One region of the Paraburkholderia sp. SIMBA_027 genome, then DNA from elsewhere that is predicted to be linked to it. Evidence: riboswitches for the same ligand, from Rfam matches in the RefSeq annotation. Region 1 holds a riboswitch; the other holds the start of a gene.
The links. Region 1 has a riboswitch for thiamine pyrophosphate ahead of SB764_RS31430 (FAD-dependent oxidoreductase). Riboswitches for the same ligand answer to the same signal wherever they lie in the genome.
Positions count from the first base shown of each region.

Region 2: it holds a riboswitch for thiamine pyrophosphate, as region 1 does, so the genes downstream of both, thiC (phosphomethylpyrimidine synthase ThiC) here and SB764_RS31430 (FAD-dependent oxidoreductase) in region 1, are expected to answer to the same signal.

Region 1 covers NZ_JAWRWY010000020.1:69,275-81,243, forward strand. Annotated here, with positions in the region: gene SB764_RS31375 (ABC transporter permease) at 1-68, opposite strand, end outside; gene SB764_RS31380 (ABC transporter ATP-binding protein) at 65-1,000, opposite strand; gene SB764_RS31385 (lipid asymmetry maintenance protein MlaB) at 1,218-1,490, opposite strand; gene SB764_RS31390 (phospholipid-binding protein MlaC) at 1,487-2,119, opposite strand; gene SB764_RS31395 (VacJ family lipoprotein) at 2,335-3,327, opposite strand; gene mlaD (outer membrane lipid asymmetry maintenance protein MlaD) at 3,339-3,917, opposite strand; gene mlaE (lipid asymmetry maintenance ABC transporter permease subunit MlaE) at 4,042-4,818, opposite strand; gene SB764_RS31410 (ABC transporter ATP-binding protein) at 4,815-5,636, opposite strand; gene thiE (thiamine phosphate synthase) at 5,805-6,917, opposite strand; gene SB764_RS31420 (thiazole synthase) at 6,917-7,732, opposite strand; gene thiS (sulfur carrier protein ThiS) at 7,785-7,982, opposite strand; gene SB764_RS31430 (FAD-dependent oxidoreductase) at 8,071-9,204, opposite strand; TPP riboswitch at 9,453-9,565, opposite strand; gene SB764_RS31435 (ABC transporter ATP-binding protein/permease) at 10,066-11,823, shown strand; gene SB764_RS31440 (SDR family NAD(P)-dependent oxidoreductase) at 11,820-11,969, shown strand, end outside.
Region 2 covers NZ_JAWRWY010000016.1:42,785-54,753, forward strand. Annotated here, with positions in the region: gene SB764_RS27815 (L-lactate permease) at 1-379, opposite strand, end outside; gene SB764_RS27820 (hypothetical protein) at 644-1,144, opposite strand; gene SB764_RS27825 (glycine zipper 2TM domain-containing protein) at 1,396-1,617, opposite strand; gene thiC (phosphomethylpyrimidine synthase ThiC) at 1,833-3,764, opposite strand; TPP riboswitch at 3,867-4,006, opposite strand; gene SB764_RS27835 (GreA/GreB family elongation factor) at 4,214-4,621, opposite strand; gene SB764_RS27840 (EamA family transporter) at 5,300-6,301, shown strand; gene SB764_RS27845 (entericidin A/B family lipoprotein) at 6,446-6,583, opposite strand; gene SB764_RS27850 (DUF1328 family protein) at 6,793-6,954, shown strand; gene SB764_RS27855 (bacterioferritin) at 7,026-7,568, shown strand; gene SB764_RS27860 (MFS transporter) at 7,599-8,810, opposite strand; gene SB764_RS27865 (phosphodiesterase) at 8,974-9,807, opposite strand; gene SB764_RS27870 (ABC transporter ATP-binding protein) at 9,838-10,878, opposite strand; gene SB764_RS27875 (ABC transporter permease) at 10,887-11,795, opposite strand; gene SB764_RS27880 (ABC transporter permease) at 11,846-11,969, opposite strand, start outside.

The DNA of each region.
Region 1 (11,969 bases):
ACGGTCTGGAAGGCGACCTTCCAGAAACGCAGCACTTCTTTGTAAAACAGCGTACGGAAACCGCTCATGCGAGCCCCTCGATCACTTCCGGACCGTTCATCACCTGCACGAAGACGTCTTCGAGATCGGCCTTGCGCACTTCCATTTCCTCGAGCTTGCAGCCGTTCGCGCGGCACAGCGCGAGGATGCGCTCCACGTCGTCGTAGCTGTTCAGGCGCAGCAGATGTTGATTGCCGCCGCCGTTCGGCAGATTCGAGGTATCGACTTCGAGCGCGCGCAATTCGGTCGGCAGTGCGCCTTCCGAGAAGCGCAGGAACAGTTGCGTGCCCGCGAAGCGCTGCAGCAGCGTGCTCGTGCGTTCGAGCGCCACGACTTCGCCGCGGCGCAGCATGGCGATGCGGTCGCAGAGTTCTTCCGCTTCTTCCAGATAGTGCGTGGTGAGCACGATGGTGTGCCCTTCGCGGTTCAGGCGCGCGATGAACTTCCAGAGCGTCTGGCGCAGTTCGACGTCGACGCCGGCCGTGGGCTCGTCGAGCACGATCACGGGCGGACGATGCACCAGCGCCTGCGCGACCAGCACGCGGCGCTTCATGCCGCCCGACAGCGCGCGCATGTTGACGTCGGCTTTCTCGGTGAGGTCGAGATTGGCCATGACTTCGTCGATCCACGCGTCGTTATTGCGCAGACCAAAGTAGCCGGACTGGATGCGCAGCGTCTCGCGCACCGTGAAAAACGGATCGAACACCAGTTCCTGGGGCACGACGCCGAGGTTGCGGCGCGCGTTGCGGTAATCGGTGACGACGTCGTGGCCGCGGACTTCGATCGTGCCTTCGTCGGCACGCGCGAGGCCGGCAAGCGCGCTGATGAGCGTCGTCTTGCCCGCGCCGTTCGGGCCGAGCAGCCCGAAGAACTCGCCCTCTTCGACCGTGAAGCTGACGCCTTTGAGCGCCTGAAGCTCTTTGTAGCGCTTCTTGACGTTGCGGATTTCTATGGCTGGCATGACTCGGACGCCGCCCGTGGTAAACGGTGCGGCCGGTAAGTGCATCAATGCTGCGGGGAAGACCGGAATTGGGGACGGCACAGGCCGTCTGCTGCGCTACCCGATCGAGCCGGGGCAACGCCCAAAAAACATTTGATTATAGGCCAAGTCGGAAGGCCCGGCCTGGGCCTGGCGTTGACTTGAAGGAGGACGCGGCGGCTCGGCGAGCCGCCGCGCGTCAATGTCGCTCGTGGAGGAGCGAATCGACGCCATAGGCGCGCGCGAGGGACGCGAGCGCGGCGGGCAGATTGACGACGTTCAGGATGGCGCCGCGTTGGCTCGCGGCACGCTGCCAGGCGAGCAGCACGGCGAGCGCGGACGAATCGAACTGCGTGAGCGGCGCGCAGTCGACGGCGGTCGCGCCCGACGCGATCTGCGCGAGCCCCGCCGAGAGCGCGGCCTTCGCGCTCTCGTGGGTCAGCGTGGCGCCGGTGGCGAAGCGCTCGCTCACGAAGCGGCCTTGCCCGAAGCCAGCTGCTGGTTACGCTGCGTGAGGAAGCTGATCAGCCCTTGCACGCCGCCCTGCTGGATCTTTTCCTGGAACTGCTGCTGGTACGCCTGGATCAGCCACGCGCCGAGCACGTTGATGTCATACACGCGCCAGCCTTGCGCCGTCTTGTACAGGCGGTAGTCGAGTTCGATCGGCTGGCCGTTGTTCACAACGGTCGAACGGACCACGACGTCGGTGTCGTCCGGGTTCGCGCGGAACGGCTTGTAGTCGATCTGCTGGTCGCGCACCTGGGCGAGCGCGCCCGAGTACGTGCGGATCAGCAGCGTCTTGAACTGTTCGATGACCTGTTGCTGCTGGTCGGGCGTTGCCGCGCGCCAGTTGCGGCCCATCGCGAGCTGCGTGGTGCGGCGGAAGTCGGTGTACGGCAGGATCTTCTCGTTGACCAGTTGCGTGATCTTGCTGATGTCGCCGGACTGGATCGACTTGTCGCCCTTGATCTGGTCCATGACCTGCTGCGTGATCGTCTTGACCATCGCGTCGGGGTTGCTGGTGTCGACGGTCTGCGCGGATGCCGTGCCGGCGAACGCGAAGAACATGGCGAAAATCGGGAACAACAAGAATTTTTTCATAGTGAGTCCTGCAAGTTGGGGAGGCGCGATTTCGGGCGATGAGCCCCGAATCGCGCCTGTTATTCGAGCCAACGATAGCACGCGAGTTCTATCGCACTGAGTCAAAGAGTGCCAGGAAATTGCGACAAGCGTTTCAGCTTGTTACGTCGGACCTGAGCGCTCCGGACGCCGGCGAACCGGCGTTCCACCCCGCGCGAACCACCCGCCGCCGCCTCTCAACGCAGACGCAGGAGGCTCGGAAAGCCGATGCGCGCGGGCGGGACGACGTCGCCGCCCGGCACCGTGGTCTGCGAGGCGGCCGAAGCCGGCTCCGCCGCTGCGCCAGCCGGACCTTCCAGCGTGGCCGGTGCAGCAACCGTGGCCGACGCGCCTTCCGGCACGGCGGGCGCCATGCTGGCCGCCGTAGGCGTAGCAGCACGTGCCGCGCCCGATGCCGGCGCCGCTGCCGCCGCGCCCTGATCGGCGTCTTCGTAGTTCGGCGGCGGCGTGTCGCCGTAGTCCGGCAGGCTGCCATCCGACGACGCGTGGCCGTCCGACAGCAGATAGCGGCGGCGCTGCAGGTAGGTGTTGCGCACGAACGAGTACTTGTCGATCGCCGCGCCTTCCAGCAGGTCGCTCGCGCCCAGCAGATTCGCGCGCGTGCTCACCACGTTCAGGCCGTAGAGGCCCCACGAGAGCGCCGCCGGATCGACATAGGTGAGCGGGTTGATGAAGTAGTTGCCGACGAGGCCCACGCCGTCACGCACCGTGCTCGGCCCGAACAGCGGCAACACGAGGTAAGGACCGGCGGGCACGCCGTAGTGGCCGAGCGTCAGGCCGAAGTCCTGATTGTGCTTGGGCAGCTTGGCGAGCGTCGCCACGTCGAACAGGCCGCCGACACCGAAGACCGTGTTGATCACGATCCGCATGATGTCTTCGACGCCGTCGGTGATCTTCAACTGCAGCAGGTTGTTGGCCGCGTTGTAGACGTCGCCGATATTCGCGAAGAAGTTCGTCACGCTGTCACGCACCGGCTGCGGCGTGATCTTCACGTAACCCTTCGCGACCGGCTTGAGCGCGTACTGGTCGACCTTGTCGTTGAAGGTGTAGACGGTGCGGTTGAAGCCTTCCCACGGATCGTCCTTCGACGGCGTCTGCACCGTCGAGCACGCCGTGAGGGCGAGCGCCGCGACGCCGATCGAAACGGCGCGCATGCGTGTGGTCATCATCGTTTTTCTCCTTATTGCGCCGCCGCGCCCGAACCGGCTGCTGCCGGCGCGGGTGCCTGGACCGGCGCGGCGCTATCCCCGCCTGCCGGACCATTTGCGGCCCCACTTCCACTGTTACCCGATTTCGACGCGCCCGAGTCGGCAGCCTTGCTGTAGAGGAACTGGCCGATCAGGTTTTCGAGCACGATGGCCGACTGCGTCATCGAGATGGTATCGCCGGCCTTGAGCATTTCCGTGTCACCGCCCGGCTCCAGACCGATGTACTGCTCGCCGAGCAGACCCGAGGTCAGGATCTTCGCGGACGAATCCTTCGGAAACTGATACTGCTGGTCGAGATTGATCGTGACCAGCGCCTGGTACGTGTTCGAGTCGAAGCCGATCGACGCCACGCGACCCACGGTCACGCCCGCGCTCTTCACGGGCGCGCGCGGCTTGAGGCCGCCGATATTGTCGAACTTGAGCTTCACGGGGTAAGTCGCCTGGAACGACAGCGAGCTCATGTTCCCGGCCTTCAGCGCGAGAAACAGCAGGGCAATGAAGCCCAGCACCACGAACAGGCCGACCCAGAAGTCGAGAGCAGTCTTTTTCATCGTCATCCCAATGAGAATCCGTTGCGGCGGCGCGCGGCCCGAAAGCCCGTTGCGCCTGCCGCGTCGCCCCGCCGTTCGCGTTCGACCCGGTCGAAACGCGAGACGCCGGAGCGCCTGGCTTTATTTAGCTGAACATCAGTGCGGTGAGCAGGAAGTCGAGGCCGAGCACCGCGAGCGACGCGTACACCACCGTCTTGGTGGTCGCGCGCGACACGCCTTCGGGCGTGGGCTTCGCCTCGTAACCCTGATACAGCGCGGTGAACGTGACGGCGAAACCGAACACGATGCTCTTGATCACGCCGTTGCCGACGTCGGCCCAGACATCGACGCCGCCTTGCATCTGCGACCAGAACGCGCCCGAATCGACGCCGATCAGCAGCACGCCCACCACATAACCGCCCAGCACGCCGACCGCGCTGAAAATGGCCGCCAGAATGGGCATGGCGATCACGCCCGCCCACATGCGCGGCGCCACCACGATGCGCACCGGGTCCACCGCCATCATTTCCATCGCCGTGAGCTGCTCGCCCGCCTTCATCAGGCCGATTTCGGCCGTGAGCGAAGTGCCCGCGCGACCCGCGAACAGCAGCGCCGTGACCACCGGACCCAGCTCGCGCACGAGCGACAGCGCGACCAGCAGACCGAGCGCCTGCTCCGAACCGTAGCGGTTGAGCGTGTAATAGCCTTGGAGACCGAGCACGAAGCCGACGAACAGGCCCGAGACCGCGATGATCAGCAGCGAATAATTACCGACGAAGTGGATCTGCTTCGTGACAAGACGCGGACGGCGCAGCAGCGGGAAAAATTCCAGCACGAGGCGCACGAAAAACCGCGTGGCATGGCCCGCGCGCGCGATGGCGTCGAGCACTGCGCGGCCGACTGAACTGATGGCGCCGGTCATGAGCGGCCTCCGCCAATGCCGAAGTCCGCGCCGAGCGGCACGTTCGTCGGGTAGTGGAAACGGAACGGGCCGTCCGGCGCGCCGTCGATGAACTGGCGCACGATCGGATCGGTCGAGGCGCGCAGTTCGTCGGGCGTGCCCTGCGCCTGCACCTTGCCGTTCGCGAGGAAATACACGTAGTCGGCAATCGCGAACGACTCGGGCACGTCGTGCGTGACGAGGATCGACGTCGCGCCGAGCGCGTCGTTGAGCGTGCGGATCAGGTTCGCGGTAATGCCGAGAGAAATGGGGTCGAGTCCTGCAAAGGGCTCGTCGTACATCATGAGTTCGGGGTCGAGCGCGATTGCGCGCGCGAGCGCGACGCGGCGCGCCATGCCGCCCGAGATTTCCGACGGCGCGAGGTCGCGCGCGCCGCGCAGGCCCACGGCGTTGAGCTTCATGAGCACGAGGTCGCGGACCAGTTCTTCGGGCAGGTCGGTGTGCTCGCGCAGGGCGAACGCGACGTTGTCGAACACCGACATGTCGGTGAACAGCGCGCCGAACTGGAACAGCATGCCCATCTTGCGGCGCAGCGCGTAGAGGCCTTCGCGCGTTTGCGCGCCGACGTCCTGGCCGTGAAACAGCACCTGGCCGCGCTGCGCGCGCACCAGGCCGCCGATCAGGCGCAGCACCGTGGTTTTGCCGCCGCCGGAGCCGCCCATGACCGCAATGACCTGACCGCGCCCGAAGCGCATGTTCAGTCCGGACAGGACGAGCCGATCGCCGTAACCGAAGTCGACGTCGCGCAGCTCCAGAAGGGTCTCAGAGGTTGAGGGCACGTGGCTGACAGTCCATTTACACGAAGGCGGGATTATAGGGCCATCGTGGAATTGCTGCCGTGATGCGCCCATGCCGCTTGATGCAGTCGGAAAGGCCGTGAAAGGCCCCGCTGCTCGCTCCTCGCGCCGGTCACGCAACAGGGGCGCGACCGGCGACGAGGCGGACCATTATTGCGTAAACGCGTTGCGCAGCGCAGCAACGGCGGCAGCCGGATCGGCGGCTTCCGTGACGGCGCGCACGACGGCGGCGCACGGCGCGCCGGTGGCGAGGACGGCGGGCAAGGCGGCGGCGTCGATGCCGCCGATCGCGACCATCGGCACCACGCCGTCGAGCAGCTGCACGTAGCGTGCGAGACGCTTGAGACCTTGCGGCGCGGTCGGCATCTGCTTGGTGGTGGTGGCGAACACCGCGCCGCACGCGATATAGCTTGGGCGGAAGTGCAGCGCCGTCAGCATCTCGAAATAGCCGTGCGTCGACAGACCGAGGCGCGTGCCCGACGCCGCGATCGCGTTCAAATCGGCTTCGCGCAGATCTTCCTGGCCCAGATGGATGCCGTAAGCGCCCGCCGCCAGGGCGGCCTGCCAGTGATCGTTGATGAACAATTGCGCGTCGTGCTTGCGGCCCGCCGCGACGCAGCGCTCGATTTCACGCGTAAGTTCCGGCGATTCAGGCTGCTTGCTGCGCAGCTGCACGGTCGTCGCGCCGTAGTCGAGCACGCGCTCGACCCAGTCGGCGCTCGGCAGCACGGGATACAGGCCGAGCCGCGCCGGGCAAGGCGCGAAGGGCTGCGCGGGCGCGTCGGGAAGACCGAGCACGCGCGGGAAGCGCGCGATGTCGACCGGCCAGGCGTCGGTTTGCTGTTCGTCGCCGTCGCGCCAGGCGAGTGCGAGCACGAGCGCGTCGTGCGGATCGAAACCGCAGTCGAGGAACGCCGCCAGCGCCGGGATCCAGTCCTCGGCCAGCGCGCCTTCGAGCGCGTAGCGCTCGCCGCCCAGATGCAGCGTGACGCGCGCCTCGCGCGGATCGTCGCCGGCAGCTTCGATCACACCCGCGCCTTGCGTCATCCAGCGCGCGATGTTCGCGAGATGCGGCGCAGCGTCGGTCACGACGATCAGATCGCCGCCGTTGGGCGCGTCGGGCGGCGTCAGGCAGATGCGCCACGGCGCCTGCGTCGCCGCCCAGTCGCCCAGTCGCGCGCGGATGCGTTCCGCCGTGGCGGTCAGCGCGTCGGCGGGTGGCCAGAACAATTCACGGCCCTGAAAATGCAACGTTTCACTCATTACTTGCCTCCATCCTGGTGCCAGAACGGCATGCCGACGACCGGCGTGCTCGCCACAGCGGCTTCGCGCTCGGCCATCGGTCCGGCGAGAAACGCGCTGCGCCCCGCCTCCACGCCCAGCGCGAACGCGCGCGCCATCGCGTCGGGGTGCGTCGCCTGCGCGACCGCCGTGTTCAGCAGCACGCCGTCGAAACCCCACTCCATCACCTGCGCCGCGTGCGACGGCAGACCGAGGCCCGCATCGACGATCAGCGGCACGTCGGGCAGCCGCTCGCGCAGCACACGCAAACCGTACGGATTGATCACGCCCTTGCCGGTGCCGATCGGCGCGCCCCACGGCATCAGCGCCTCGCAACCCGCGTCGAGCAGACGACGGCCGATCACGAGGTCCTCGGTGCAGTACGGCAGCACCTTGAAGCCGTCCTTCACGAGCCGCGCGGCGGCTTCGATCAGGCCGACCGGATCGGGCTGGAGCGTGTAGTCGTCGCCGATCAGTTCGAGCTTGATCCAGTCGGTGTCAAACACCTCGCGCGCCATGTGGGCCGTGGTGACGGCTTCGTTGACGGTGAGGCAGCCCGCCGTGTTCGGCAGCAGCGGCACGCCGTGGCGCTTGAGCAGATCGAAGAAACCGGCTTCGGCGCCGCCCTCGTTCATCTGGCGGCGCAACGCGACGGTGATCATGCCGGGCCGCGCGGCCGCCATCGAATCGGACAGCGATTGCAGCGACGGATAGCGCGACGTGCCAAGCAGCACGCGGCTCTGGAAAGTTTCGCCGTAGAGCGTGAGCGCGTCGGCGGTCGGTTGAAGCGTGGTCATGGCGGAAATCCTGGTCGGGTGGCGTGGGCGCGCGGATCGGCTAGCGGCCGTATCAGCCGCCGGCCACCGGGCTCACGACGTCGAGGCGGTCGCCCGCCGACAATGCGCGCGCGCCGTGCTGGGCGCGCGCCACGAAATCGCCATTCACGGCGACGGCGAACGGCGGACGCGCGCCGAACGCGACCAGCGCGTCGGCGACGGTCGCGCCCTCGGGGAGCGTGAGCGGCTTCTGATTGATCTGAATGTCCATAACGATTCGTCTGACTACGTGTGTTTCATGCGGCGCAAGCGGCGCGCCGTCGTGTCCATCGTGTTCCTGTTCGCGGATAGCGACGCGCTCAGGCCGGTTCGTGCGCACGCGGCGCGGCTTCGGCGCGGCGGTCGTGCAGCATCGCCGGCCAGCGCGATTCGGCGCGCAGCGCCTCGAATCCGTCGGCGTTCTGCATGCGTCCGGCCAGCAAGGCTTCGGCCACTCGCACCGCTTCGTCGGCGACGGCGGGCGCGATCATGAAACCGTGGCGATACAGGCCGTTCACGCGCAACGTGTTGTCGCCGTCCCAGAAGAACGCGGGGCGATGGTCGGGCAAGGTCGGGCGGCACTGCGAATTGAGTTCGAGAATGCGCGCCTCGCCGAACGCCGGATGCACGGCGAACGCCGCGCTCAGCAGTTCGAGCGCCGAGCGCACGCTCACCGGCGAGCGGTCCTCGCCTTCGATTTCGGTCGCGCCAATCACGTAGACATCGTTCTGCTTCGGCGCGATATAGAGCGGATAACGCGGATGCAGCAGGCGCACCGGACGCGTGAGCCCGATGCCCGGCGCGTGCACGCGCGCGACTTCGCCGCGGATGCCGCGCAGCGCGGGCAGCGCGGGTTTCGCGCCGAGTCCGCGGCAATCGATCGTCACGCGCGCGGGCGGCGGATTCGCGTCGTCGACCGTGGTGTTCCAGTGCGTTTGCACGCCGCGCTGCGCGAGGCCCGCGGCGAGCGCGGCCAGCGCCTGGCGGTTGTCGAGCTGACCTTCGCCGTCGAGCAGCCAGCCGCGCGCGAAACGCCCGGCGAGCGCCGGTTCGGCGGCGTCGAGCTGAGCGCCCTGGAGCGTCGTGAAATGCGCGTCGGCGAGCGCGCGCGGCGCGTTGGCGCGCACGCGGCGTTCGAACAGCGGTGCTTCGGTGCGATCGGCGTGATGCCAGACCACGAGCGTGCCGTTGCGCTGGAAGAAGACGGGTTCGGGCAGCTCGGCGAGAATGCGCGGCCAGGTGTCGAGCGATTCGACGCCCAGTTCGGTGATCAGCAGTTCGGCGACGGCGGCTTCCGCGAGCGGCGCGAGCATGGCCGCCGCGACCCAGGCCGCGGCTTCACCGCCCTCGGGACCGCCGCGCTCGTAAAGCGCCACGCGATGCCCGGCGCCCGCGAGTCGCCACGCGACGAGGCGTCCGCACAGGCCGCCGCCGAGCACGGCGAAATCGGGCACGACAGAGGGCGCCGAAGCATCCGGCGAGGCTTCCAGAATCGGGGAGCGAACTGATTGAGGTGAAGAAGGTGCGGTCATCGGATCCTTTCCGTACGGCAACAAGCATGCGTACCCAAGGACGAAACCGGCTGGCAAAGCCGGCCGTGCAAACGATGCGCGCGAAAACTAACTGCACTGCACGCGTTGCCCGGCGGGAATCTGGACGCCACGCCCGAACCGGAGGAACGGACTCGAAAAAGCGGCGCCAGCAAGACTTTCCGGAAACTTCCCGCGCCGGTATTACCCGGATCGGGTGCGAAGGGTCTCTCTCAGCCTCACGGCGGCATGCAGGCATACCGGTGAAGCACCCCTGTTTCGTCAGCAGTCATTAGACCACAAAAGGCGCGCGCGCCGCAAACCGCCCGGCAGGCCGGTTTATAGGCTGCCGATGCTGCATTGCGGGCGTTTTCGTGGGGTTTTGTGCGGGTTTTTCTGTGTTTTCTTCACGCGCTTTCCGCTGCTTTCCGGGCTGTGCCGCTCAGTGCGCCCGGCGGCCTTTTCGTCTCCACGCGCGGGCCGCGGCGGCCCCTAAAAATGGGGGGCGCAAGCGGCGCTCTGGCACAATGCCCCGAACCCCGTATGCCGCCCGGCCGCTTTCGGGCGGTGAGAGAATGGGGCGCGCGTGGCCCAACGTGGCCGAGCGTGGCCCAACGTGGCATTAAGACTCACTTAAGCGGCTCGCGACAGAATCGCTAGCAAGTCCGTCCACCGCGTGCCGTACGCGACTCGCGCCGCGTTCGCGAAAGACGCGGCCAAGGACGGCGCAAGGCGGCATACCGGACATACACGGCAACACCATCAGGGCACAACATCAGGACGCTCATGACCAACCACACTCCCCGCGCCACGCCGGATCAGAACGAGCATCACAAGATCACGGCCTGGAGCCTCATCAAGCCCTACTGGGTGTCCGAGGAACGCTGGATCGCATGGGGCCTGCTCGTCGCGATCATCGCGATGAATCTCGCCGTTGTGTGGATCAACGTGCGTCTGAACGGCTGGAACGCGGACTTCTACAACGCCCTGCAAACCAAGGACGTCAAACAGTTCCCGCATCTGCTGATGATCTTCACGGCGCTTGCGTTCGGCTTCATCATCCTGGCGGTGTACGGGCGGTATCTTCGCCAGATGCTCGGCTTCCGCTGGCGCCAGTGGCTCACCACGCACTATCTGAACGACTGGCTTCGGCAGGGCGCGTTCTACCGCATCGAGCGCGACCGTCTCGCCGACAACCCCGACCAGCGTATCAGCGACGACCTGCAATCGTTCGCCACCAGCACGCTCTCGCTGACGCTCGACCTGCTCTCGACGGTCGTCACGCTGATCTCGTTCATCACGATCCTGTGGACCATCGCGGGCGCGCTCACCTTCTCGCTGGGCGGCACGCCCATCACGATTCCGGGCTACATGGTCTGGGCCGCCGCGCTCTACGCCGTGTTCGGGTCGCTCGTGATCCAGAAGGTCGGCCACCCGCTCGTGTCGATCAACTATCAGCAACAAAAGGTGGAAGCGGACTTCCGCTTCGGCCTGATCCGCCTGCGTGAAAACGCCGAGCAGATCGCGCTCTACGACGGCATGCAAACCGAGCGCAGCAATGCGCAGGGCCTCTTCGAGCACATCCGCGAAAACTGGTGGCGCGTGATGAAGTACACGAAGCGCCTCACCTTCGTGCTGAGCTTCTACGGCCAGATCGCCATCATCTTCCCGCTCGTCGTGGCCGCGCCGCGCTACTTTGCGGGCGCCTTCACGTTCGGCGTGCTGATGCAGATCTCGCAGGCCTTCGGCACCGTGAGCGACTGCTTCTCGTGGTTCATCAACAGTTACGCGAGCCTCGTCGAGTGGCGCGCCACCGTGAACCGTCTGCGCGAATTCGTGCGCGTGGTTCACTCGCCGCGTCTGAAGGAAAGCGTCTCGCCGGCCACCGAGCATGGCGGCATCAATCTGCATTACGTCGACGCGGAGCAACTGAGCACCGAGCACCTCAAGCTCGCGCTGCCCAACGGCCAGCCGCTTTCGGAAGTGCGTGACATCGCCATCAAGCCGGGCTCGCGCTGGCTCGTGCGCGGCCCGTCGGGCGCGGGCAAGAGCACGCTGATGCGCGCGCTCGCGGGCCTCTGGCCGTTCGGCGAAGGCTCGATCGACGCGCCCGTGGATGCGCGCATGATGTTCATCCCGCAGCAGAGCTATCTGCCGATCGGCACGCTCAAGGCCGCGCTCACCTACCCCTCGCCCGCCGACGACTACAGCGACGAAGACTGCCGCGAAGCCCTGCGCGCCTGCCGTCTCGAAGGCTACGTCGATCGCCTGGACGAATCGGCGCACTGGACGCGCGTGCTCTCGCCGGGCGAACAGCAGCGTCTCGCGGGTGCGCGCGTGCTGCTGCACAAGCCCGACTATCTGTTCCTCGACGAAGCGACCAGCGCGCTCGATCCGGACAACGAAAGCCGTCTCTACAAGCTCTTCATGGAGCGTCTGCCGAAGGCGGCGATCGTGAGCGTGGCGCATCGCGAATCGCTCGAGGCGTATCACCACGACACGCTCGAAATCGCTCGCTCGCCTGAAGAGCGCGTGGCGGCGTGAGCGCCGAAAGCCGCGCGGCGTCCGGCGAACGCGTCGTCCTGATCACGGGCGCGGGCTCCGGCATCGGCGCGGCGCTCGCGCGCAGGCTCGCCGCGCCAGGGGTGGCGCCGATGCTGCACGCACGCGGCGCCGACGCGGCCTCGCGC
Region 2 (11,969 bases), on a different contig from region 1:
CGCCGAACGAGAACCCCACCACGACGAGCACGATGCGCCGGTCGTTCGGCAGATTGTCGAGCAGCCACATGCGGAACGCCGCGAAGCGCCCCGAACGCAGCGCGATGTTGTAGAGCAGGATGGCCGTGACCACGATCCACATGACCGGCCACAGCGCGAACACCACGCCGTTGAGCACCGCGCTCACCGCCAGATTGACCGGGAACTGCCAGCCCGCGATGGCCACGATCAGCCCGACGACGAGGCCCGCGAGCGAAGCCTGCCACGCGGGGCGGCGCGCCCAGCCGAGCAGGACGAGCACCACGGCGATCGGCAACACCGCCACGATGAACGACAAGAGCAGCGAGTTGCCGATGGGTGTCAACAGCTGATGAAACATGACGTCTCCTTTGTGCTGGTTCGTATCGGCGCATCGATGCGTGGGCGCAAGGCGTGCCGGGCGTGGCGTCGGCGGGGCGGACGGCGCGCGGCGGCGTGCGTCGTCGAGAAGGAGGGCGATGTAGTTAAGGCAGTGCTTCAATCCCCGGTGCCCCTAAGCAGGATAGAAAATGGGCGCGGAGCGTCAAGGAGGGAAAGTACGGTCGTGTGCGGGCCGGGCGCGCGGGAGGGGCAGCGGTTCGAGTGCGGATGCGATGCCGCGCGATCAGCGATGCCAGTGTCCGCCGCCGCCCCAGTAGCCGAAGCCGAACGAGATCGACGGCGCGCCCCAGCCCCATGCGGGATACGAATAGTAGGCGGGCCAGGCCGGATAAGCCGGATAGTACGCAGGCCAGACCGGCCACACGGGCGCGGCGACGACGACCGGCGGCGTGGCCGTGAGCGAACCGGGATACTGCGCGTCGGGAATCGCGGCGGGCGCGGGGTTGGGCGCCGCGGTCCAGGTCGATTGTGCCGATTGCTGCGTTGGATAAGCCGACGTTTCCTGCTGCGTGCCGGCGGCGGGCACCGCGCCGGCGTAGTACGGCGAGTAGGACGAGTAGGGCGCGTAGCCGTATGGCGCGTAGTAGTAGCAGCCCGAGAGCGCGAGCAGCGTGACGGCCGCGCCTGCCGAAGCGGCGCGCTTCACGTATCGCGCGGGCGTGGAAGCGCGGCAAGCCGACACAGACGAAGACAGCATCGATACAAACGCAAACGGGTATTGCATGACGGGCTCCGAGGCGCGGCGCGGATCGCGGCGTAGTCGATCGAGCTTACTCGCGTTGCCGTCGCGGCGTATTGCCCACGCGTAACGGCATATTTCGGGCAAGGGCATCGACGCAATGGCGCGGCTCAAAAACAGGCGCGGCGCATGTCCCAAGGAACCATGCGCCGCGCATCCTCTCTGAAACCGGGCTGGCCGGCGATCTGCCTGTCGGGGTTGTCGACGTTGTCGTTATGCTTCGCGCAGACCGCTGGTTACTTGCCGACCTGATTGCCGATGATGCCGCCCACCGCCGCGCCGCCCACCGTCGACAGCGCGCTGCCGCCGATCACGGCGCCCGCAGCGCCGCCGACACCCGCGCCGATGGCGGTGTCGCGATCGCGTCGGGACATGTTGTCACAAGCAGTGAGACTGCCGAGCACGGCGACCAGCGTGGCGGCCGTGAGTAGGATGCGGGGACGGACGAGCGCGTTCATTGTCGACTCCTTGAAATCGGATATGCGATGCGGATCTCGCCGCCTATCGCAGGCCCGATTCGCACCTCCAGTACACCCATCCTAGCCACACGCCGCGTATCAGGGTGTGTGCGCTTGTCAGCGAGTTGTCGGAGTCGTTAAAAAATGTATCGGCGCGCCGCACGACGATCGTCGTGACGATTTTCATCGTGCGGCGCAGCGAAAAACCGCTTCGCTTACTGGCGCTGATAAATCTCCGCGCCTTGCTTGACGAACTCGACGGCCTTCACTTCCATGCCTTTTTTCAGGGCTTCGTCGTCGCTCATGCCTTGCTTCGCCGCGAAGTCGCGCACGTCCTGCGTGATCTTCATCGAGCAGAAGTGCGGGCCGCACATCGAGCAGAAGTGCGCGACCTTGGCCGAGTCCTTCGGCAGCGTTTCGTCGTGGAATTCACGCGCCTTGTCCGGATCGAGGCCGAGGTTGAACTGGTCTTCCCAGCGGAACTCGAAACGCGCCTTCGAGAGCGCGTTGTCGCGCACCTGCGCGCCCGGATGACCCTTCGCGAGATCGGCCGCGTGCGCCGCGAGCTTGTACGTGATGATGCCTTCCTTCACGTCGTCCTTGTTCGGCAGGCCGAGGTGTTCCTTCGGCGTGACGTAGCAGAGCATCGCCGTGCCGAACCAGCCGATCATCGCCGCGCCGATGCCCGAAGTGATGTGATCGTAGCCCGGCGCGATGTCGGTGGTCAGCGGCCCGAGCGTGTAGAACGGCGCTTCCTTGCACCAGTCGAGCTGGAGATCCATGTTCTCCTTGATGAGCTGCATCGGCACGTGGCCGGGGCCTTCGATCATCACCTGCACGTCGTGCTTCCACGCGATCTGCGTGAGTTCGCCGAGCGTCTTCAGTTCGCCGAGCTGCGCTTCGTCGTTGGCGTCGTAGATCGAGCCGGGACGCAGGCCGTCGCCGAGCGAGAAGCTCACGTCGTAGGCCTTCATGATTTCGCAGATCTCTTCGAAATGCTCGTAAATGAAGGATTCCTTATGGTGCGCGAGGCACCACTTGGCCATGATCGAACCGCCGCGCGAGACGATGCCCGTCATGCGGTTGGCCGTGAGCGGCACGTATTGCAGACGCACGCCCGCGTGAATCGTGAAGTAGTCGACGCCTTGTTCGGCCTGCTCGATCAGCGTGTCGCGGAACATTTCCCACGTGAGGTCTTCGGCCTTGCCGTTGACCTTTTCGAGCGCCTGATAGATCGGCACCGTGCCGATCGGCACCGGCGAATTGCGGATGATCCACTCGCGCGTTTCATGAATGTGCTTGCCGGTCGACAGATCCATGACCGTGTCGCCGCCCCAGCGGATCGCCCACGTCATCTTGTCGACTTCCTCGCCGATCGACGACGTGACCGCCGAGTTGCCGATGTTCGCGTTGATCTTCACGAGGAAGTTGCGGCCGATGATCATCGGTTCGCTTTCCGGGTGGTTGATGTTCGCGGGGATGATCGCGCGGCCGCGTGCGATCTCGTCGCGCACGAATTCAGGCGTGATTTCCTTGAGCGCGTCGGCGCCGAACGCCGCTGCGCCGAACGCCTGGCCCGGATGCTGGCGGCCCATCATTGCCGCGAGCTTTGCGCCGTTCGGGCCGCTCGACTTGAGGCTCTCGAGGTACTCGGCGCGACGCTGGTTTTCGCGGATCGCGATGTACTCCATTTCGGGCGTGATGATGCCCTGACGCGCGTAGTGCATCTGCGTGACGTTCTTGCCGGCCTGGGCGCGGCGCGGCGTGCGGTGCAGGCCCGGGAAACGCAGTTCGGCCGTGGCCGGATCGGCGGCGCGCTCGCGGCCGTAGTCGGAGGAGAGGCCAGGCAGCGCTTCGGTGTCGCCGCGCTTTTCGATCCACGACTGGCGCAGCGCAGGCAGACCCGCGCGAATGTCGATCTTCGCTTCGGGATCGGTGTACGGACCCGAGGTGTCGTAGACGTAGACCGGCGGATTCTTCTCGCCGCCGAAGCCCGTGGGCGTGTCGGCTTGCGTGATCTCGCGCATCGGCACGCGGATGTCGGGCTGCGAGCCGGTGACGTAGATCTTGCGGGAATTGGGCAGCGGCGCGATCGCGGCTTCGTCGACGTGCGCGTTGGCGGAAATGAATTTGGGATTCGCGTTCATGCGTCTCTCTCTCCATGAAGCAGTGGGGGAACAACGGCTTAGCAGGAGACGAAACGGAACGTGGACGGACTTCGCTTTGATGGATGAAGCAAGGCGATGGTGCTGCGAAGTCCGGACGCTTCCCTGCGCTGGCATTATCCAGATCAGGTTCAAAGGGTATTTCTCACCCGCGAAATACGCAGCTTGAGCATTCGTATGAATGGTTCGAAGCGGCGCATGACGCAGGACCCCCGCGTAAGCAGGCCAAACGATACACCGCGCTGCGACGATCTGGCAAGCGCGAATTCGCGCGCGATGTGGCAGGCGCGGCGCGTTTCGCGCGCGCGCTCATATAGCGATGCGCGCGGATTTCGCGTTGTTGGGGAGGGAGGAAAAGTGGTGGAAGAACCGCGAAGCCACGGCGCAAAGCCGCGCGTGCTTCGGGTGAAAGCTGCGCGTTATTAGAGCGATTAGAGCGAAAAATCGTCGGCGGCTTCGGGCTGAAACAGGATGCGATCGATCTTGAGCGTTTCGACGGCGCCGCTCGGCGGCGTGAAGCGCACGGTGTCGCCGCGCTTCGCGCCGAGCAGCGCAAGGCCCGCCGGCGAGAACACGTTCAGGCGTCCGGCTTCGACATTCGCGCCCGCCGGATAAACGACCGTGAAAGTCACCGGTTCGCCCGAGCGCTCGCTCACGAGCGTGACCTGCGAATTCATGGTGACGACGTTCGAGGCGACCTTGTGCGCATCGACGATCTCGGCGCGCTCGAGCAGCTCGTCGAGCATGGCCTGGCGCGCCGGGGCGGCGCCAGGTTCGGCGGCGCATTTTTCGAGGCGGGCGAGATCGAGTTCGGTCAGGTAACGGATTTTCTTGGACATGGCGGTTCTCCCGGCAATCCGGAAAAGTGAAAGGGATGAGGTGAGGGATCGTCGGCCCGGAGCCTGGCCGAACGGCTCCGGAAGCGGAGGGTGGTTCAGCGCGGGCGCCGGGCGGCGGCTTGCGGGGCGTGGTAGCCGGTGGACTGGCCGGGTTGGCGCGGGCGTCGTCGAGCGAATGCGCGTGCTGGTGCGCGGGCCGCCCGTGCGCGCACGACCGCGCCGCGCAACGGGCGCGGCGGCGGGCAAACGGCGAGGATCGGGGGCGATTGGCGCATCAGTATCGACGAAGCAAAAAAGTGGACGAAAAATCGTCTGAAAGTAAATCGAAAGGATGTGTCATCCTAGCACGGTCTCGAAAATCGGGGGCGAGGGCGGCCGGATCGACGCTGCGTTTCGCCCGGATCGGGACACCGTTGCGCGCACGCAGCGCCCCCACGCATAAAGGCGCTGCGCGGCGTCCGCAATGAAGCACGTTGTTGCATAATGCGTGGCGCCCGTCCGAGCTTTCAATCGTGTTTCGGGCGCGTTCAGCTTCGCCCTCATCGGCACGCTCTCTCGCACTTTCGCTCCGCTCTCCGCCTCCATCATGCCGTCGCGCTTTGCTCGTCCCGTCCCACGTCCGGCGGGATGCCCGTGCTTCGTCCGTTCCCCTTCCAGCGCCGCCACGGAGCATTGACGATGCTGCCCCGTTTGCCTTCCGGCCAGACTGCTTTGTCGCTCGCACAAGGGCTCCTTCTCGGTCTCCTTCAAGCGTTGATACGGGCGGGCGCCTGGTGCTGGCGCAGTGCGCGCGCCCTGCGCCTGCCGCAGACGCGCAGCGGTCGCGTCGCGCTGTCGCTTGCGGTCGTCTACTTCGTCTGGGGCTCGACCTATCTCGGTGTGCACGTCGCGCTCGGCTCGTTTCCGCCGCTCTTGCTCTCGGGCCTGCGCAACCTGCTGGCGGGCATCGGTCTGTTCGTATTCGCGATGCGGCGACGCCCCGTCATGCCCACGCTCGCGCAGGTGCGTAACGCGGGTGTCGTCGGCACGCTGCTGGTCGGGCTGTCGAGCGGCATGCTCGCGTACGGCATGCGCACGGTCGGCACCGGCACGGCGGCCGTGATGGTCGCGACCGTTCCCTTGTTCGCCACGCTGATCGCAGCGGCTGCGGGCCGGCGTGTCGCGAAAGGCGAATGGGCGGCGGTCGCGCTCGGTCTCGTCGGCATCGCCATTCTGAGTCACGGCGGCGGCGCGAGCGGCACGGCGGGCGGGTCGCTCGCGATTCTCGGCGGCGCGCTGTTCTGGGCAGTGGGCGCGCATCTGGCGGGACGGCTCGAATTGCCGTCCGATCTCTTCATCGCCACGGCCTTGCAGATCGGCCTCGGCGGTGCGATCTCGACGATGGTCGCGTGGATCACCGGCGAGCGCATGGGCACGCTGCACTTCCTGCCGTTCGTCGCCTTCGTTTATCTGATGCTGATCGGCACGATGGCCGCGTATGTCGCGTATGGCTATCTGATTCGCCAGACAAGTCCGCTCGTGGCGAGCAGCTGCATGTACGTGAATCCGGTGGTGGCGGTGGCGCTGGGCGCGGTGATGCTGGGCGAGCCGATCACCACGGGGACGATCGTCGCGACGGTGCTGATTCTCGGCAGCGTCGGACTCTCGTTTTTCTTCGACGACAGGCGCCGGACAAACTGATTCGATCTGCGATTCACGCAGATTGTCCGGATGGCCAGGTGATTGCCAGGTGTTTGCCAGGTACTGGATTTTCTTCTTCGATTCGCCGCAAAACGATGAAAAACGGCGCGCACAGCGCAGCCGTTTTTCACCGAGGCCCGCCGCTTACTTCGCCTGCTCGGCGGTGTTCGAAATGGCGTGACCACCTGAAGAAATATCCTGGCCAGCGCCCGCCACGGTGTTGCAGGCGGCCAGTGCCGCAGCCGACGCGGCAACGAGAAGCAAGGCAATCAGGCGTTTCATGAGGGATTCCTCCACGATTAAGGGAATCCTCCTCCAGCACGCGGCGTGCCTGACGCCGTTTCTCTCCCTCCCGATTCTGCTTCGAGCCCTTGTTTCAAGGGCTATTCGCGATTTTTCCGCCAGATTGTCCGCGTGCTCGGGACCGCTGCTTGCGCATAGCGAATTGCCACATCAGCCGCATCCAGGGGGAAAAACGGGAGAACGACGCCATGCTTCATTACGCCATCGTCTTTTTCGTGATCGCGCTCATTGCCGCCGTGTTCGGCTTCACCGGCATTGCGGCGGGCGCGGCGGAAATCGCCAAGATCCTGTTTTACGTCTTCCTCGTCGTGTTCGTCGTCACGCTGCTGCTCGGCGTGCTGCGCGGCTAGCGGCCGGTAGTCGCCGTCCGCGACCGCGCGCGAACCCAAGTCAGCCTGCCAACCGTTCGAAGGAGAGTCAGATGTCGAAGTCACACGCTTCGTTTGAGATCGATCTGAAACGCGTGCGCGAAGATGCGCGACGCAATCTGGAGCAAGGCCCGGTCACGCCGGGCTACGGCGCGGACCGCGAAACCGTGCTCAAGCTGCTCAACGATTCGCTCGCCACCGAGCTTGTTTGCGTGCTGCGCTACAAGCGGCACTACTTCATGGCGAAGGGGATCGAATCGGAATCGGTGGCGGCCGAGTTTCTCGAGCACGCGACCGAGGAAGAACAGCACGCGGACATGCTCGCCGCGCGCATCGTGCAGCTTGGCGGCGAGCCGGATTTTTCGCCCGCGCACCTCGTCGAGCATTCGCATTCCGAGTACAAGGAGGGCAAGGACCTGCACGACATGATTCGCGAAAATCTGATCGCCGAGCGCATTGCGATCGAGAGTTATCGCGCGATCATTCATTACCTCGGCGACAGCGACACCACCACGCGGCGCATTTTCGAGGAGATTCTCGCCGTCGAGGAAGAGCATGCCGACGACATGACCGATTTGCTCGATTCGGGCAAATAGGCGTGTCGACGGCGGGATTTGCCGTGACGGTCAGGAAGTCTGCGCGCTCGCGTTCACGCGCGGGCGCGTGGCGAAATGCACCCACGCGGCCAGCGCCGTGAAGCCGAGTCCCGCCACGCAGACGCCGACCCAGCCGAACGCATGCCACGTCGCGGCGCCCACGGCCGAGCCGGTCGCGCCGCCGATGAAATAGCAGACCATGAACACGGTGTTCACGCGGCTGCGCGCTTCGGGCCGCAGTGCGTAGATGCGCGACTGATTCGAAATCTGCGCGGCCTGCACGCCGACGTCGAGCACCACGACGCCGATCACCAGACCGATCAGGCTTTTGCCCGAGAACGCGAAGATCACGAACGCGAGCGCCATCAGCGCGATCGACATCGTGATGACCGCGCGCGGTCCGCGTTTGTCCGCCGAGCGTCCGGCCCACGGCGCGGCCAGCGCGCCCGCCGCGCCGACGATGCCGAACAGCCCCGCGACCTGCGGCCCGAGATGGAACGGCTCGCCCGCGAGCAGCAGCGTGAGCACGGGCCAGAACAGGCTGAACGCGGCGAACAGGCAGGCGCCCGTCGCCGACGCTTCGCGCAGTCCGCGCAATTCCACCGCCAGATGCCACATCGAGCCGAGCAGCTTGCCGTAGCTCAGCGTCGACGTCGGCCGGCTTTTCGGCAGTTTTTTGATGATGACCACGGCGAGGCAGAGCAGCACCACGATCGACGCGCCGAACACCGAGCGCCAGCCGAAATACTGACCGACGAAACCGGCGGCGGTCCGCGCAAGCAGAATGCCGATCAGCAAGCCGCTCATGACGGTGCCGACGGCGTGGCCACGCCCTTCGGGCGGCGCGAGTTCGGCGGCGAACGGCACGGCTTGCTGCGCGATGGTCGAGAGCACGCCCATGGCGAGGCTCGCGCCAATCAGCACGGGCAGCGTGGGCGCGGTCGTGGCGACGAGCAGCGCGCAGCAGAGCAGCGCGGTCTGCATCAGGATGATGCGGCGGCGGTCGAAGCGGTCGCCGAGCGGCGCGAGCAGCAGCATGCCGGCGGCGTAGCCGAGCTGCGTCGCGGCGGGCACCGCGCCGATCCATGCCGCGCCGCCCGGGAAGGCCTGGCGGAAGTCGTCGAGCAGCGGCTGGTTGTAATAGATGTTCGCGACCGAAATGCCCGCGATGGTCGCGAGCAAAAGCAGGAGGCCGCGCAACGACCGGCTGTCGCCGGCGGTAGCGGATTCGGATGTGGGCATGGGCGCTGGGTCGGCCGTTCGCGGCGGAACGGCCCGATACGTAAAGGGCAGCCCGGCGCGGGGCCGGGCGTGCCGATCATACCGGAGCGCGGGGGTTTCTGCTGGCGCCGCTCCGTCGCTGCGGATGCCGTCGCGCGCGAGCCTGACGATGGTCAGACACCGCTCAGGCGATCAATTCGCCCGACGGTTCGTGAAACGGATACGGGCCGTCCGAGGCCTCCACATAAGCGTGATGCGTGACGATGCCGCGCGCGGCGTCGTAGCGGTGCAGCGCGAAGGCGGGCGGTTCGAGCGTGAACGAGGAGGGTGCATCGGCCGCGAGATCGAGCGTGACCTGATGCGCGGGCGCGGGCACCGCGCTGGCGATGGTGCCGCCGAAGCGCACGAACATCGGCCGGTGCACATGGCCGCAGAGCACGCGCTCCACGTTCGGATGCTGCGCGATCAGCGCTTCGAGCGCGCGCGCGGCGGGCTCGTCGAGACGGATCGCATCCATATGCGCGATGCCGCAATCGAACGGCGGATGATGGAGCGCGACGATCACCGGATGCCCGCGCGCCGCGTCGAGTTGCTGCGCGAGCCAGCCCAGCCGCGCCTCGCAGAGCGTGCCGCCGCTGCGGCCCGGCTGCATCGAATCGAGCGCGATCACGCGCAGCGCACCGAGATCGACGACGTATTGCACGAAATCACCGGGCGCGCGCGCCTGCAGTTCGGCGCGTTCGCCGAACACCTCGCGCAAGCCCTCGCGTCCGTCGTGATTGCCGATCAGCAGCCAGTAGGGAATCGCCAGCGTGTCGAGCAGCGTTTTCAGATGCCGATACTCGTCGGCGCTGCCGCAATCGACCAGATCGCCGGTGATGAGCACCGCGTCGGGACGCGGCGCGAGCGCGTTGAGCCGCGCAATCGTGCGCGCGAATTGCGCGGCGGTATCGACGCGCCGGTACGCGAGCGCGCCCGGCGGCTTGATGTGCAGATCGCTGATCTGGGCGAGCAGCATGTTGACCTCGATTGTAAAAGTTACGCGAAGTTACGCGAGCGCAATCAGCGCTTCCGGTGCGATGGCGATGCCCACGGGCGTGCCGCGCGCGAGTTCGATGCGGCCCGCCACGTCGATGAACAGCGCATCGGGCGCGGCGCCGCCGATCGTCAGGCGCGTGCGTTCGCCGAGAAACGTCGCTTGCTCGATCGTGCCGCGCAGCGCGGCGGCGGCGGGATCGGCGAGCGTGGCGTCTTCGGGGCGGAAAAAGAGTTCGTTCGCGCCGCTGCGGCTGTTGCCCGGCGCGCGGACCGCGCCGCCCGTGGTGCAGAGCATGCCGTCGCGCCACTCGCCCGCGAGGCGATTGAGCGTGCCGATGAACTGCGCCACCGCGCGGCTCGCGGGTCGGTAATAGATGTCGCGCGGCGTGCCGATCTGCTCGATGCGGCCATGGCTCATCACGACGATGCGGTCGCCGAGTTCCATCGCTTCGGCCTGGTCGTGCGTGACGTAGACGGTCGTCACGCTCAGCTCGCGCAGCAGCGTGTTCATTTCGCCGCGCAGCGTGTCGCGCAGACGCGCGTCGAGCGCGGTCAGCGGTTCGTCGAGCAGCAGCACGCGCGGGCGCGGCGCGAGCGCACGCGCCAGCGCGACACGCTGGCGCTGGCCGCCGGAAAGCTGCGAAACGGGTTTGTCGGCGTGCGCTTCGAGACGCATCATCGCGAGCAGTGCGTCGACGCGTTCGCGCGCGTCCGCGCCGCTCACGCGCTGAATCTTCAGACCGTAGCCGATATTGCCGCGCACGTTGAGGTTCGGAAACAGCGCGTAATTCTGGAACACCATGCCGACCTTGCGGCGCTCGATGGGCAGGGCCGTGACGTCGTCGTCGCCGAACGCCACGCGGCCGCCCGCGTCGGGCGTCTCGAGGCCGGCGATCAGACGCAGCGTCGTGGTCTTGCCGCAACCCGACGGGCCGAGCAGCACGAGCGTCTCGCCCGCGCCGATGCTCAGGTCGAGCGGCTCCAGCACGCGCGTGCCGCGAAACGTTTTCGCGCACTGCGTGAGCGTGATCGGCATCGAGTCGAGTTTCATTGCGGGCTTCATTCGGCTTCCTCAGTATGAGCGGCATGCGCGGCGGCGGCGCGCTTCGTCTGGGCGCCCGTCGCGTCCACGCCGAGCCACTGCATCGCCACCAGCAGCGGCATCGTCATGATGAAAAACAGGATCGTGTACGCGCTGCCGACTTCGATGCGCAGCGACGCGTAGGTATCGGCGAGACCGACGGGCAGCGTCTTGGTGTCGGGCGTGTGCAGCATCCACGTCAGGTTGAATTCGCCGATCGAGAGCGTGAGCACCGCGAGCGCGCCCGCCACGATGCCGGGGCGCGCGTTCGGCAGCACGATCGTCATGAAGCGCTGCACGAAGTTCGCGCCGAGGCTCGCCGCGCCTTCTTCGAGCGTGCGCAGATCGCCGGAGGCGCACACGGCCGCCACCGGCCGCACCATGAACGGCAGCGTGAACACCACGTGCCCGACCACGATGAAGGCCGCGCTCATGCGAAACGCGGAGAAGCCGCCGTAGACCACCAGCAGCGCGAGCGCCGAGGCGAGGCCGGGCAGCGCGACGGGCATCACGAGCAACTCTTCGATCACGCGCGAGAGACGCGTGCGGCTGCGCGCGAGCGCATAACCGGCGGGCACGCCCGCGACGAGCGTGACGGCGAGCGTGGCGGCCGCGACTTCGAGCGAGAGGAACACGGAGTCGTGATACTGCGTCCAGACCTGGTCGAGCCAGCGCAGCGTGAGGCCGCTCGCCACGCCGCGAAAATAGTTGACGGTGAGGCCCGCGAGAATCGACATCACGACCGGCACCACGAGGAAGGCGCAGGTGGCGAGCGTGATGGCCCATTGCGCGGCGGCGAGCCACGCGCGCGCGCCGGGCCAGACGAGGCGTTTGCGGCGCGCGGCGGGCGGCAGGGACGGAGAAGAGGACGTGGCGATCGTATTCATGCTTCGTTCGGATGACGTCGAGGATGCGGCGGTGTCGAGGGTGGCGCGGCTCACGCCGTTGCCGCCACCGAGGCGCCCGTCAGGCTGCGCGCGAGCGTGAGCACGGCCCACGTCACCGCGCCGAGCACGATCGACAGGCCGGCCGCCGTCACCATGTTCGCGTTGAGCGTGAAC